Regions from separate parts of the Paenibacillus sp. FSL W8-0439 genome, predicted to be linked through region 3. Evidence: predicted binding sites of a transcription regulator. Region 3 holds the regulator's gene; each other region holds the start of a gene.
The links. Region 3 encodes LexA, which represses DNA repair genes until DNA is damaged. Its sites were predicted from a motif close to CGAACATATGTTCG; they were not measured.
Positions count from the first base shown of each region.

Region 1: the regulator LexA is predicted to act here: its motif matches at 2,107-2,120, upstream of addB (helicase-exonuclease AddAB subunit AddB).
Region 2: the regulator LexA is predicted to act here: its motif matches at 2,271-2,284, upstream of MKX36_RS15280 (DNA polymerase IV).

Region 1 is NZ_JBBPAK010000001.1:3,869,682-3,874,734, reverse strand. It holds gene MKX36_RS16555 (Na/Pi cotransporter family protein) at 1-267, opposite strand, end outside; gene MKX36_RS16550 (class I SAM-dependent rRNA methyltransferase) at 566-1,945, shown strand; gene addB (helicase-exonuclease AddAB subunit AddB) at 2,187-5,053, shown strand, end outside.
Region 2 is NZ_JBBPAK010000001.1:3,537,520-3,542,572, reverse strand. It holds gene MKX36_RS15290 (hypothetical protein) at 1-187, shown strand, start outside; gene MKX36_RS15285 (NAD(P)-dependent alcohol dehydrogenase) at 507-1,547, shown strand; gene MKX36_RS15280 (DNA polymerase IV) at 2,347-3,615, shown strand; partial or broken gene MKX36_RS15275 (Y-family DNA polymerase) at 3,817-4,274, opposite strand; gene MKX36_RS15270 (transglycosylase domain-containing protein) at 4,467-5,053, shown strand, end outside.
Region 3 is NZ_JBBPAK010000001.1:3,197,481-3,202,533, forward strand. It holds gene metH (methionine synthase) at 1-308, opposite strand, end outside; gene MKX36_RS13590 (1,2-dihydroxy-3-keto-5-methylthiopentene dioxygenase) at 590-1,132, shown strand; gene MKX36_RS13595 (HAD family hydrolase) at 1,230-2,024, opposite strand; gene MKX36_RS13600 (hypothetical protein) at 2,181-2,690, opposite strand; gene MKX36_RS13605 (DUF896 domain-containing protein) at 2,808-3,014, opposite strand; gene MKX36_RS13610 (LysM peptidoglycan-binding domain-containing protein) at 3,123-3,491, opposite strand; gene lexA (transcriptional repressor LexA) at 3,681-4,307, shown strand; gene MKX36_RS13620 (hypothetical protein) at 4,729-4,893, shown strand; gene MKX36_RS13625 (hypothetical protein) at 4,935-5,053, shown strand, end outside.

The DNA of each region.
Region 1 (5,053 bases), 670 kb from region 3:
AAGAATGATGCCGAGCGTGCGGCCGTAGGTCAACAGCCCGGCATTGACCAGTCCGATCGTCAGCACCGTTACGGCGGTGCTGCTTTGCAGTAGGGCGGTAATGCCTGAGCTAAACAACATACCCCGCCAAGGGGAAACCGTAGCCCGGTTTAGCCAGCGAGTAAGGAAGGGGCCGGCCAAATGCCGGAGGGCAGCTTCCATCAGCTTCATTCCACCTAAAAAAATAAGCAGCCCACCGCACAGCGGCAATATAACATGTATAAACACGGCTTTAGCCCCCCCTTTTCTAGGCGAAAATGAGAATACTTATGTAACAGCCTATGATCTACCTAGGACAGCCATGACAAGCATGGCCGAGCAGTTTTTTTATGGAACGAACATTTTGTAGTATCTTCACAAGCTTTTAAAGCGTGACGTCGACATACAGGCGGGCAGTAGCGAAGCGGCTCATTTGAAGCTGGAGAAGCGCCAGCGATCGTAAGACCAAATGAATCGGCGGAGCCGCGCCCCTATCGAACAAAATGTTTTAACACTTTGAGTAATCCAAGAATAGGAGTGAAGGATTTTGCCTTCAGTAATATTAGAGCGTAGCCGTAAAAAAAGGCTGGAGCAAGCACACCCTTGGGTGTTTAAAAATGAAATAGCCAAGATTGAGGGTGATCCAGAAGCCGGTGATTTGGTCAGCATCCTGAACCATCAGGGGCGTTATTTGGCGACAGGTTACTATAATCCTGCTTCACAAATTACAGTGCGTGTGATGTCCTATGAGCCGCTAGAAGTGATGGACCAAAGCTTCTTTGCCCAACGTTTCCGCAATTGCTTGGAGCACCGCGAACGCTTTGTGACCGGAGGAAACGCTTATCGTTTGGTGTACGGCGAGGCTGATTTTTTGCCTGGGCTGATTGTAGACCGTTTTGGTGATGTATTGGTCGTTCAGCTGTTAACGCTTGGCATGGATCGGCGCAGGGAAGAAATCAGAGATGCACTTGTTGAAGTAATGGGGCCAGTTGGTATATATGAGCGTAGTGATGTATCCATCCGTGAGCTGGAAGGGTTGGAACAGACGAAGGGTCCTTTGTACGGCGATTGCCCGCGCCATGTGGTGGTGACGGAAAATGGCTTACAAATCAAGGTCGATATCGAAGAGGGACAAAAGACGGGGTATTTCTTTGACCAGCGTGAAAATCGTGCGGCCATCGCGCCGTTGATGACAGGTTGGGGAGCGCGTAGCGGAATTACGTTGCAAGAAGTAGCTGCAAACCCAGGGGATGACGGCACAACGGTCATAAAGCCTGTGAATAAAAGTGGTAAGGTTGTTGAATTCCCATTCTGGGACGGTGCAACTGTATTGGAATGTTTTTCACATACAGGTAGCTTTACGCTCAATGCGTGTAAACATGGTGCGAAAAAAGTAACTTGTCTTGATATTTCTGAACATGCGATTGAAAGTGCTCGGGATAATGTGAAGCTGAACGGTTTTGAGGATCGCGTCGAGTTTGTCGTCGACGATGCTTTTCAATATTTACGTAATCAGGTTAAAGGTGTAGAGGAACGCACCGCGCGAGCGGGCGGCAAAGGAGATACATCTAAGCCGCTGACTGCGGGTGGCGGACGTACCTTTGACGTCGTTATTCTGGATCCGCCGGCTTTTGCCAAAACGAAGAGTGCTGTCAAAGGAGCTACACGTGGATATAAAGATATCAACCTTCACGGAATGAAGCTCGTCAATGAGGGCGGTTATTTGGTAACGGCGAGTTGTTCGTTCCATATGCGGCCGGAGCTGTTTTTGGACACGATTAAGGAAGCGGCTGCAGATGCTGGCAAAATCCTCCGACTGGTAGATTGGAGAGCGGCAGGGAAGGACCATCCCCAAATTTTAGGTGTGGAGGAAGGTCATTATTTGAAATTTGCCATCTTTGAGGTGCGCAGCCGGACACAGCTGTAGATTTCATACCCTTGTCAAAGTTAATCTACTATTAGGCGATAAAGATAAATAGGTGAAAACAAACTCATTTTTAGTATAAATCAGTCCTGTAGAGAAGGCTTGCACCAAGCCATCCTGCGGGACTGTTTGTTTTTGAGAAGAGCCCAATTGCTACAACATGGCAAACGTACGTTCTTTTCTCCTTTGCCTGATATGCTATACTGTTTAATAGAATGTTGTTGGTTAGAAAGGAGGCGGCATCATGTCGGTCCGCTTATTGATTGGCCGCTCTGGTAGTGGTAAAAGCACGTTAATCCGTAATGAAATGACCTCTATGTTACGCGAGGAGCCGCTAGGTAAGCCTATGCTGTTACTTGTGCCTGAGCAATCGTCATTTGCTTCAGAGCATGCGTTGCTCACCGAAGTCGGAAACGGTATTCAGGGGTCGGTGCGCGCCCAAGTGATGGGATTCCATCGTCTTGCCTATTTAGTCATGCAGGAAACAGGGGGTTCAGCACTGGTGCCTGTAACAGAAGAAGGCAAGAAGATGCTTTTATATAAAATTATTCGTCGTCGCAAGGATGAACTGAGTTTATTTAAAGATTCGGGAGACCAACTCGGTTTTGTGGATCGGTTGAATACGTTGTTCACAGAGCTAAAGCAGTACGGAAATGATGCTCGGTCTGTACCGGAGCAACTGGATAGAATGCATGCTGCGGGGGAGTCCACTCCGATATTAAGAGGCAAGCTCAAGGATATCAGTCTAATCTATGAGGATTTTGAACGGGAGCTGACGCTTAAATATATCGATGGTGAAGATACGCTTCGCATGCTGACAGAACAGATTGCACAGTCTTCCCTCGTGCGCGGAGCAGACATTTGGATGGATGGCTACCGGAGGTTTACACCACATGAATACAAGGTGGTGGAGCAGCTTATGCTGCACGCCTCTTCGCTGACAGTGGCGCTGACCTGTAACCGAAGCTACGAAAGTGGACAGCTTCCGCATGAGCTGGATTTGTTTCATCCTTCAGCGGCTACCTACGTCAAGCTTAAAGGAATGGCAGAGGAGCTGATGATTGAAACGCAGACACAGTTATTACGCCCCGATCTGATGCCGAGGTTTAAGGAACGTCCAGCGTTGGCGTATTTGGAGGCTAGTTTCGAACATCGTACAGGGCTGCGGAATCAGGAACAGCGGCTGCGGCTACAGCAGCTACGAGAGCAATGGACAGGTACACAACCTGAGGGCATAAAACTGCATGCTGCGGCAAGTCGTCGTGCCGAGCTGGAAGGAGCCGTACGCGAAATGCGCCGCCTGGCCCGCGATGAAGGTGCGCGTTATCGGGAAATGGCCCTGTTTGTGCGTCATATTGAAGATTATGAGCCATGGGTGGAACCGATATTCAAGCAATATCAGGTTCCAGTATTTTTGGATCAGCGGAGAAGTATACTTCATCATCCCTTGGTGGAATTGATTCGGGCTTCACTGGATATTGTGCAGCGACGCTGGCGATATGAGGATGTATTTCGTGCGGTCAAAACAGACCTTCTATTGCCGCTGGACGGTCGAGTGAGCCGCGAGCAGATGGACCGTCTGGAAAACTATGTGCTGGCCTGCGGAATACAAGGCAGTCGCTGGACAGATGGCCGGGCGTGGCAGGCTGTGCCCAGTTTGTCGCTGGAGCTGGAGGAACAGGAACGTAACCGTCAACGGGATGAAACGCTGGATTTGATGGAGTTGTGCCGAGATGTGATTGTGACGCCTTTACATGCGTTTGAGAAGCGTATAGGTAAGGCACGAACGGCGCTTGAGAAGTGTGAAGCCATATATCTGTTGCTGGAGGATGCAGAAATCGGTCACAAGCTGGACGCCTTCATTCATCAGGCAGAAGAAGCTGGAAATCCCGAGCAGGCGAAGGAGCACCGTCAGGTATGGGATGCGGTGCTTGAACTGCTGGATCAAATCGTCGAAATGATGGGTGATGAGAGACTGGATACTGCTTTGTTTGCGGGAGTGCTGGAAACGGGATTAGCTGAGTTCCGTATGGGGCTTGTTCCACCGGCTCTGGATCAGGTACTGGTCGGAAACACGGACCGTACGCGTGTATCCGGTATTCAACATGCCTTTGTGATAGGGATGAACGAAGGTGTAATGCCGGCTGTGTTCCATGAGGATGGGGTGCTCAATGAGCAGGAACGTACGGCATTAAATGAACAAGGCGTAGACCTGGCGCCAGATATGACAAGACGTCTGTTGGACGAACGATTTCTCGCTTATACGGCCCTTACCTCTGCTGGTAAAAGCCTGTGGATGAGCTATGCAGTGACTGATGAAGAAGGCAAGCCATTGCTGCCGTCAGAGTTAGTGCGACATGTGCGGCAACTGTTTCCTGGCCTGAACGAACGTCCACTGGCTGGATACCCTCTGCCTGAAGACGCTTGGACGACGCAATGGGAGTATGCTTCCCATCCGTCTGAGGCATTGCCGCAGCTCATTGCGCAATTACGGCATTGGCGGCGTGGCGGTGATATTTTATCTCCCTGGTGGGAGGTATATAACTGGTATGCCAGCCAGCAGGGAGGTGAGAAGGACAAGTTGCGTCAGCTGTTGACCTCACTTTTTTACGAGAATCATGCCGAAATGCAGAAGGAAACGAGCCGCCGTCTGTATGGCAGCAAGCTGCGTACCAGCGTATCTCGGATGGAACGTTTTGTCGCATGTCCATTTTCTCACTTTGCCTCTCATGGTCTTCGTTTGAAGGAACGTCAAATGTATCGTCTGAAGGCTCCGGATATCGGACAATTATTCCATGCAGCGCTTGGTGAGATGGCGATCAATCTGCGTGAACGTAATGTCAGTTGGGGAAGCCTCACTACCGAGGAATGTCGCCAAGAGGCGGAAAGTACGGTGGAGCGTCTTGCTCCTCGCCTGCAAGGCGAGATTTTAATGAGCTCCAAGCGGTATGGCTATATTTTGCGCAAGTTAAAAGACATTGTGAGCCGTGCTTCGTTAATTTTGGGTGAACATGCACGGAGAGGTAGCTTTGAGCCGATTGGGCTGGAGTTGGACTTCGGACCAGGTCAGCCGCTTCCTCCCTTAAGCTTCCGGTTAGATAACGGCGTGGT
Region 2 (5,053 bases), 340 kb from region 3:
TACGCCAGAAAAAGGAGCTGCTACAACCGTATATTTGGCCACATCACAAGAAGTAGAAAAGGTCAATGGGAAATTCTTTGGTAACATGAGGGAGGAAAAACCACGGGATCGATATTATTCTGTAGAAAACGAAATAAAAGTTTGGGATTACTGCCAAAAGGTTATTAGCCCTTATATGAATAAATAAGTACGGAGCAATAATAAGGTTTACGATGGCCCCTCTGCTTTCCTGAAGTTGAGGGGCTTTTTGTATTCATTTTCTTTCCTAATAATCAGTAATAGGGACAACTTTGTCTGTAATCAGGCTATGTTAACCATAGATCTGGAGTTTTAAACTATAAGTATCCATTAAGACAACCTTAGATGCGTTATCACGCTGTACCTAAGTGTAGGCTGTAAATAGTGTATGAAGGGGGATGAGATAGGGATACGAATACAATTCAAATACAACAATTTAGCTGATATCTGAAATATATAATATGAAAAATGAAAGGGGTATAACAAGTATGTGTAAAGTTCATGCATTGAGTGTTCCCAGTGCGAATGCGCCATTTGAACGGACGATGATTGAACGGAGGGAATTGCGCCCAGATGATGTTCTAATCGATATTAAGTATAGTGGTGTATGCCACACCGATGTTCATATGGTCCATAATGATGGAGGTTACTCTCAATTCCCAATGGTTCCCGGTCATGAAATGACAGGAATTGTAGAAGCGGTTGGAACGGAAGTAACTAAGTTTGTAGTGGGTGACCGGGTTGGAGTAGGGCCTCTCGTGAACTCTTGTGGAGAGTGCGAGAATTGCCTACGTGGTGAGAATATGTTCTGTAAAAAGGGCATGGTCATGATGTATAATTCCGTAGACTACGATGGAAATATTACTTACGGTAGTTACAGTCAAAAAATTGTAGTGAAGCAAAATTACGTACTTCAGATCCCAGATAGTTTGGGCTTAGATGTTGCCAGTCCACTACTCTGTGCAGGAGCTACGGCTTACTATCCTTTGAAACATTGGGGAGTAGGTCCAGGCAAAAAAGTCGCTATCGTCGGTATTGGAGGTATCGGCCACCTAGCTATCAAATATGCCCATGCATTAGGAGCTGAAGTTACGGCCTTGAGTCAGACAATGGATAAGAAAAGCGATGCGCTAAGTTTTGGCGCCGATCATTACTATGCAACGAACGATCCTGACACATTCTCGACGCTAGCTAGTCAATTTGATGTGATTTTCAACACGACCTCTGCAAGTCTTAATTTAGATGCTTACGTATCCATGCTTAATATAAATGGTACGTTTGTTATCATCGGTGATTCCGGTAAGCCGAACCAATTTAATACGCTCAGTTTGCTTATGGGTCGTCGCAGAATTGCAGCAACGCCTGGAGGCGATCTTCTTGAAACCCAAGAAATGCTTGATTTCTCCGCAGAGCATGGTATCGTCCCTGAAATTGAGGTAATTCACACCAATCAAATCAACGAAGCTTTTGAGCGACTTATCCGAAATGATGTACGATATCGATTTGTTATTGATACATTTACCTTTTAAGTCGTATTTTCGAGGATAACTCAATAGACACAAACATCATCAAAAGCACTTATCTGAAAGACAGGACTTACAATAGAGCGGACGAATTGCTGCTCGTCCGCTTTTCTAATTTATAAATACGCTAGTAAATTAACTCATAAGAATTTAAAAAGAGAAGAAGTGAATTTGCATTGATAACATTGGTCATAGTTGGAGCAGATCCCGGATTGGACTTTTCACTGGCTAAGACGTTTGGTAAACACGGATTTCGTATCGCTATGATTTCAAGAACATAAGAGAAACTAGACAGTATACTGAGCAATTAACTAAATTGAGGCTCAAGGTTTTGCTGTGGATATTACTAACAAAGCACAGCTTACTAGAGCTTTTCAAGAAATTAAAAGTACATTGGGAACTATAAATGTCATGGAATTCAGTCCATACAGCGGAAATGTACCTACGACATCGTTGAAGAAAGCCTTTTTTTAATTGAATTCAAATGTGTATACCAAGTTTCCGCTTTTTCAAGACAAGATAAAATGTTATACATTGGTTCTTTATTTTTGTTGACATTTAAAAGATGAAGCCCAGCCAACCAGAATTCCGTTCCGATCCTCATCCCCCACGAGCACATTAAGCTTTCTTGGCCTTTATGATCACAGAAATAATGTGATGATCCACGCTCGTACCAGATACCCAATCTTTGATGATTGATTTACATAATCCTATAAATTACCTGAATACAGAACTAATGTTTGGTATTATAATAAATAAGAATACATGTTCGTACGTATATGATCGTTTTTTTGGAGGGTGCAGCATGACTAAAACAACTGAGCGGACAATTCTTTTGGCGGATTGCCAGAGTTTTTATGCGAGTGTAGAAAAAGCTTCCTACCCAGAGTATAAAAATAAACCGCTTGCGGTAGCAGGCGATCCTGCACGCAGGTCTGGAATTATTTTAGCAGCATGTCCTATGGCCAAAAGTTTCGGGGTGTCTACAGCAGAACGGCTCGGTGAAGCCCTCAAGAAGTGTCCTGAGCTTGTGATCGTCCGTCCCCGTATGAAACACTATATCGATGTCTCTTTAGCAATTACGGATATATACAAGGAATACACCGACCTGGTAGAGGTGTTTAGTATCGATGAGCAGTTTCTGGACATTTCGGGTAGTTTTAAAATTTTTGGAGATTCTTTAACCGTTGCAAGAGAAATTCAAAAGAAGGTTCTTTTACAAACCGGGGTTTGGGTACGAATAGGAATCAGTTCCAATAAGGTTCTTGCCAAAAGCGCAACCGATATTTGGGCTAAAAAAATTAAAAGCGGTATATTCACGTTGCCCAAGACAGAATTAGAGCAGCTGCTCTGGCCACAGCCAGTTAATAAAATGTTTGGGGTAGGTTCGCGGATGTCGTCCCATTTTGAGCGGCTTGGTATGACAACCATTGGAGATATCGCTAGAACGTCTCTACCAGATCTTAAGTCTAAATTTCGCGCTCGTTTGGGAAAACAGTCGGATATACAGGCGGAGGTCATGTGGAAAACAGCCAATGGTCTAGATGAGAGTCCTGTAGCTCCGTATACCTTCAGTTCTCCACAAAAGTCGGTAAGCCATATGATGACCCTACCCCAAGATTATCTGGAACCAAATGAAGTAGAGACCATCCTGCTTGAACTCTCGGAAGAAGTTTGTCGAGACAGTCGTCGTAAGGGGTGCATGGGCTCTGTCGTGACCGTTAGTTGTACATGTAGCCCATATGAGGCTCCCACCGGATTTTCCAGGCAAATGAAGCTTACAGATCCGACTAACAATACGAATAAAGTGTACAACGCAGCAAAAAAAATATTTTATAATTTTTGGAACGGTATGCCGATACGACGCTTAGGTGTCACTTTAAGTGGGTTGGTTGACGACCAAACTTATCAACTTTCCTTCTTTGAGGATCATGAGCGTATCCGCTCCTTGGAAGAAGCAACAGATAAAATTAAAGAACGCTATGGTAGCGCAGCTATCGTAAGAGCGTCCTCTTTGACCCAAGCTGGTCAGGCACTGGAGAGATCCCTAAAAATCGGGGGGCATTATAAATAAATGAAGGGATATACTGATGTAATTTAGAATTACTAGAGCAAGGTCAGATCCCACTACATATTGGTCTGAAGGGTTCTTGGGAAACAGGTAAAACTAAAGACTGTTAATCTTTGAATTAAAGTCTAGAAAATTATTGCTGGACTTTGTTAATACTACAATGCTATTTGGTATTTTAGCTGTGTTTTATACTTTTCCTTCGGTTCGAATCCATACTCCTGTTTGTCCCAGCACTTTCCGCTGAATTTCACTTGCAATACTCAACGGATCTCCGAACAGGGAGAGACTTCCGCTCATATCCAGAAATTGTTCATCAATGCTGAAAACCTCAACCAAATCCGTATACTCATTATAGATTTCTGTTATTTTTAATGAGACATCGATATAATGCTGCATGCGCAGGCGTACAATGATAAGGTCAGGACATTTTTTACAGCTTCCCCCAGACGTACTGCAGTGGATATACCATGTTTTTTGGCCAGCGGACACGTGGCTAAAATAATGCCTGAACGAAGTGCAGGGTCACCGGCCACAACGAGCGACTTATGTTGGTATGCGGGATTATCCGCTTTTTCGACGCTGGTGTAAAAGCTTTGGCAGTCCGCTAGAAATATGGTTCTACTTCCACGCTCCTTCACAATGTTGACCTCCTCTCCTGGCATGTGATTAATCATATTCCAGAATATTCTTGAACATATACCCTTATAGTAGTATTATATATAGAACAAGTGTTCCTAATACAAATGTATTTTTTGGAACATTACAGTTTACGGGAAACCTAGCATGGCGTATCATATTATCTTGAACAAAAACAAGTGGAAATGAATGAATATTGAGGGGAGAAAACCATTTTTATGAACCCAAAACGTCGACCATCATCTCAAAAACGCAGTAGGTGGCGCATTTTTGGCAGAGTTTTGCTGATTAATATCAAGTGGTTCTCGCTTGCGGGTGTACTTGGAGTGCTGTTTGCCGGAGGTCTTATATCCGGTTATGTGGCGGCACTGGTTCATGATGAACCTGTACGATCACGTCAATTGATATATGAAAAGGTAAATGAGAATGCTCTGACCAGTTTTGTATTTTTTAATGATCAGGTAACTCCGGTTGGAAGAATGCGCATGGAAGAGGACCGACAGCTCGTTGACTTGAAGGATGTCCCTCAGTCCATTGTGGATGCCCTCATTTCAACAGAAGATAGCCAATTTTATGAGCACCATGGTGTAGATTTAAAGGGGACGGCTCGTGCTGTCAAACAGAAACTTTTGAATGAAAACCGCCAAACTGGCGGCAGTACACTGACGCAGCAGGTAGCCCGAAGAGTTTTCCTCAGTCTGGATAAAACGGACAGCCGAAAGGTGAAGGAAATGCTGCTGGCACTACGTATGGAGCGTTTTATGGGCAAAGACAAAATATTAACGGCTTACTTAAATAAAATGCC
Region 3 (5,053 bases):
CGCGCCAGTTTGGCCGCCACCAGATTAATTTCACGGGCACGTTCTGGTATATCGTAATCCGCCAAAACGACGGATGTCGCTCCAAATGTATTCGTTTCAATCAGGTCTGCTCCGGCCTCCAAGTATGCTTCATGAATCCCTTGAATGACATCCGGTCTTGTTAAGACCAACATCTCGTTGCAGCCTTCTAACTCTTCCCCACCAAAATCAGCGGCAGAAAGGTCTTCCTGCTGAATCATAGTGCCCATAGCCCCATCAAGAAGGAGTATTCTTCGTTGTAACGCATCCTGCAAGCTAACTTTATCCAAAATTTCTTCACCCCCGCAAAACGTTAAATCCTAGTTTAGCAGAAACCGTATCATTTAGATAGATTGAAGTAAAAACATACGTTTTATGCAGGCTATTCTTCTCTACAAACGACTTAGCTGATCTATTTTTGTAGTATGCATCGTTATAGACGAACGTCTTTAAACTGTATCGTATTACTATAGTCGTTCCCATGTAAATGCTTCAGCCTGTATTGTACAACTGGTTAAGACATGGTATTCTTTATATAACATTAATCCAAGTGGAAAAGAGGGATTTTTGCATGGCAGAAATTTTTATACGCAATACGAATGAGCGAATTAGCGGTGAAGAGCGAGTACGTGAATTTTTGGAGAGCTACCAGGTATTGTATGAACACTGGGATGCTTCCAAGCTGCCAGGGGAGCTGCAAGAAAACTTTACTTTGACAGATGATCAAAAAGCCGCTGTTCTTAAAACATTTGAACCTGAAATCAAAGATTTAGCCGCACGTCGCGGATATAAAATCTGGGACGTCATCACTTTATCTGAAGCAACGCCGAATTTGGAGGAGCTGCTGGCCAAGTTCGAGCAAATTCACACCCATACCGAGGATGAAATCCGCGCCATTGTTGCTGGTAAAGGGATTTTTATCATTAAAGGCTCTGAAGAGATCGGCTATTTTAATGTAGAGCTTTCACCAGGCGACGTTATTTCTGTTCCTGAAAATACACCGCACTTCTTCACTTTAATGGAAAATCAAAAGATCGTCGCAGTCCGCTTGTTCATCGAAGAAAATGGATGGATTGCTGAACCGTTCGAAGATCCAACATTCACTACAGCATAATTACGATGTATTGTGTCAATAAGAAAACTCCCTCTGCTCTGTAGCATATCGAGCGAAGGGAGTTTTCTTTATACTTGTTTAGAAGACTGTAGATTATTTACTTTAAAGATTGAATAATTCCATGCAACTCAGACAAATGCTTGATTTGGAACTTCGGCTTGATCTCTGTAGTATTGGTTTTATCGTTCCGATTCAACCACACCGAATGTACACCAGCTGACAAAGCCCCTTGAATATCAGTCGTCAGCTTATCTCCTACCATTAAAGCTTGTCCAGGTTCAATTCCTAGAAGTCCCAAAGCATGCTGGAATATAGAAGGATCAGGCTTGCCCCGACCAAAAGAACCTGAAATGACAACATGATCAAAAAAAGGAGCCAATTGAGGAACTCCATCCAGCTTCTCCTGTTGTAGATCAGGGGAACCATTTGTCAGCAATAGCAGCTTGTATTGTCCCTTCAATTGATCCAGAATTTCAAACGTTTCTTCATATACATGTGGACGTGCACGTCTTTCTGAAGCAAATTGAGCAGCTAACTTTTCCGCCAACTCCTCATTATCTATCCCCAGTTGCTGAAGCCCTCTGCGCCATGATTCCTTACGATAAACAGGAGCCAACTGTTCCAATTGACGGAATTCAGGTTGCTCACCTGCTGTAAAATTCGCCCACAGTCCTTCAAACGGATTAATGCCAATCATTTGAGTAAAACTAAAGGTTTCATAGGATTCATACAAAGCGCGCGCTTCCTTGCGTACGGCTTCTTCCAGCGTTTTCGGATCAGCGCCTGTTTCTCGGGAGCCTGTTTGACATGCTGCATCAAATGCCTCTTCTACACTACGTTCATCCCACAGAAGGGTATCATCAAGATCAAACATTATCGCCTGAATCGTCATACGAATTATCCACTCTCTTTCCACTGTATATGTAAGCTTGTCTGTTTGGTCACGAATCAGATCATTATGTGTGCCCATATTAAGCAAGTGGCCGCACCATGTTATATGAAAAATAACATCATACGGCCTTACTTACAGAGCTACAGGCTAAATCGGTTATTTCTTATCTACCTGTATCTGATTGGATAGTGCAAATTTTTCAAGGCGCTCTGCGATGGCATCTGTATCATAGCGTCCCAGTGATTTTGTGAAAATAAAATTACCGCCCTTCCCTTTTCTTTCAACGGTAACGTAACCCTTTTCAATTTTGATGGCTTTCATGTCCCCTGCCGTCATCGGCCGTTCTCTGCCACCTTTTAACATATAAAGGGTATCTTTTCCCACTTTTAAATAAGGACGGCGAATGAAGAAGATAACAGCCAGCATCAAGTACAAGCCAAATACCAGCCAATCCATTCCCCGCATGCCGGTCTTAGTCAAAAAGTAACTCATAAGCATGTACAATACAGCAAGACCAGCCAGCATGATTGGCACAGTAATATTACGGCCACGGAAAATGTCCATTGCTGAACCTGCGCCGTTAATGGTTTGAATGCCTTGTTTCTTGCGCGTTTTATTTAAATGCGCTGTGTTTTTACGTACTTTTCTTTCAAATGATCGGGCCATCTCTCAATTCCCTTCCCAATAAATATTACATTAAAACAATTGCCTTAAAGCTGATCTATATAGATACCAAGAAAGATACCTAATAACAAAAGGCAAATGATGCAGGCTTTAGCAACATTAATGCTTCAGCCCGCCATTTCCCTTCGACGTATCATCGTCCACAAATTCAATGGTTTCAAGTTGCTGCCGAAAATTACGGCGAATGTTGCCTAAATAAATTTCCCGAAGGTTGGCGCGCTCCGTGGTTTCCTCTTCCGTCAATCCTTCGGCTTTTGCTTTGCGCGCTAATTCATTAATGCGCTGTACCAAACTGTCTATATCCAAATTGTGTCCCCTCCATAAAAGCAAAGATATAATACACTTTGACATGTAGAAAAGAGCTTGTCAAGGCTCCCTCATTGCGCTCCTTGACAAGCTCTATAGTCTTATAGATCAGAAGGGTGGGAGCTTAAGTACCTGACCTGCCTGCACTCCCCGATCCTCCAAACCGTTAATACGTACAATTCCTTCAATATATACCCGTGTATCCATTCGTTCCGGTTTATGATTCACGGCAATCTTCCATAACGTATCTCCAGGTTGTACAGTCAGCTTAATCACTTCTTCATTGGAAACTGGAGGTGCTGCGAAAACCGTAAGTACACCTGCCCCTGCAACCCAAACGATAATTACTAGAATAAGAAGCTTAAGTAAAAGAGTATTGGTAAGAGCCTGTAACAAACGTACCTTACCCTCTTTTCGGGTCTCCTGTAAATTCTCTAAATTCATCGGAAAAATACTTTGATAAGTGCTATATTTCATAATTGGCCGCGTCCTCCAAACGTTTGTTCTTATGTTTTTCACAATATAACACGAACGTTTGTTTTGTTCAATAGAAAAGAGAACAAAAGTTCGTGAATATTTTTAGGGATTATTTAGAACTTATGTTTGTACGAACGGAGGTTCTATGCTATAATTTTCCCAAACGTTACTAAATGGGGTTGATACGGTATGTCTAAGATTTCGAGCCGCCAGCAGGCCATTCTTGAATTTATCCGCAATGAAGTGCGTCTAAAGGGATACCCCCCTTCTGTGCGCGAAATAGGCGAGGCAGTCGGATTGGCCTCCAGTTCTACGGTTCACGGTCATTTGGATCGTTTGGAGAAAAAAGGACTCATTCGCCGCGATCCTACGAAACCACGGGCTATTGAATTACTCGGTCAAGACGAATCGGATAACAGCAACTTGATTAATTACTCCATTAGTCGTGTTCCCGTCGTCGGCAAAGTAACCGCTGGTCTTCCTATTACGGCGACAGAAAATATTGAAGATTACTTTCCTCTTCCCCAACACTTTGTTGGTGAGGATAAAATATTCATGTTATCTGTTGTAGGCGAAAGCATGATTGAAGCTGGTATTGCTAACGGAGACTATGTAATCGTGCGTCAGCAGCAGACCGCTGATAACGGAGACATTGTAGTAGCTATGACAGATGAAGACGAGGCTACAGTTAAAACCTTTTACAAAGAAAAAGATCATATCCGGCTTCAACCTGAAAATCCAGCCTTTGAGCCACTTCGACTGACACACGTCAGCATATTGGGCAAGGTTGTTGGACTCTTCCGGGACTTCCACTGATTTATCGTGCTTTCTTCCCCGTTATACTACCACGAATATAAAACCGGCCGCCTAGGCGAGCCGGTTTTATATTGTTATTATGTTTACTATGTATGTGTCTCCAACTATTCTTTCCTTTTCAGCAACCTATATTTGTCTCTACTATTATATCCGTCCCATATCCGAGATAGTTCCACTCTGATCTCGAACTGTTTACTTTTATTAGCTAAACAAATGGAAATTTGACACATATGAACCTACGGTGGCCTTCCTCTATAACGTAAAGTTGGGAAGGCGAACGCAGGCTAGCATGAGCTTTTTTTGTTAAACATTTAGGAACATAGGTACTAGCTTCTTTTTGTCTTTAGTAGATTTATGCTGATACATTACTAGCACAATTGACATATGTATATAGCAGACCTAAAGCAAAGGAGTTATGCAGATGATCAGAAATAGAGTTAAAACGTATAAGCATCGCATCGGGAAAAACAGATATCTGGTCGTTAAAGTCTTTCAAGCCGCAGCTGCTAAAACAGGAAGCGGAAATGCACTCGCAACTAACGCATTAAATATCAAAATTTCCAAGCGTAAGCATAAACATCATTAAGATTTAACCGTACCTTCATTTCTTTGAAGGGAGGTGATATTATGAGCAGAAGACACAGCAACCGTGAATTGAGAAGAAGAAGATTAAACATCCGTTCCAACCAAAGAGCCAATGCGCGTGCAAGAGGTAACGCACTGGCTGTTAATCTGTTTAGCGTGAA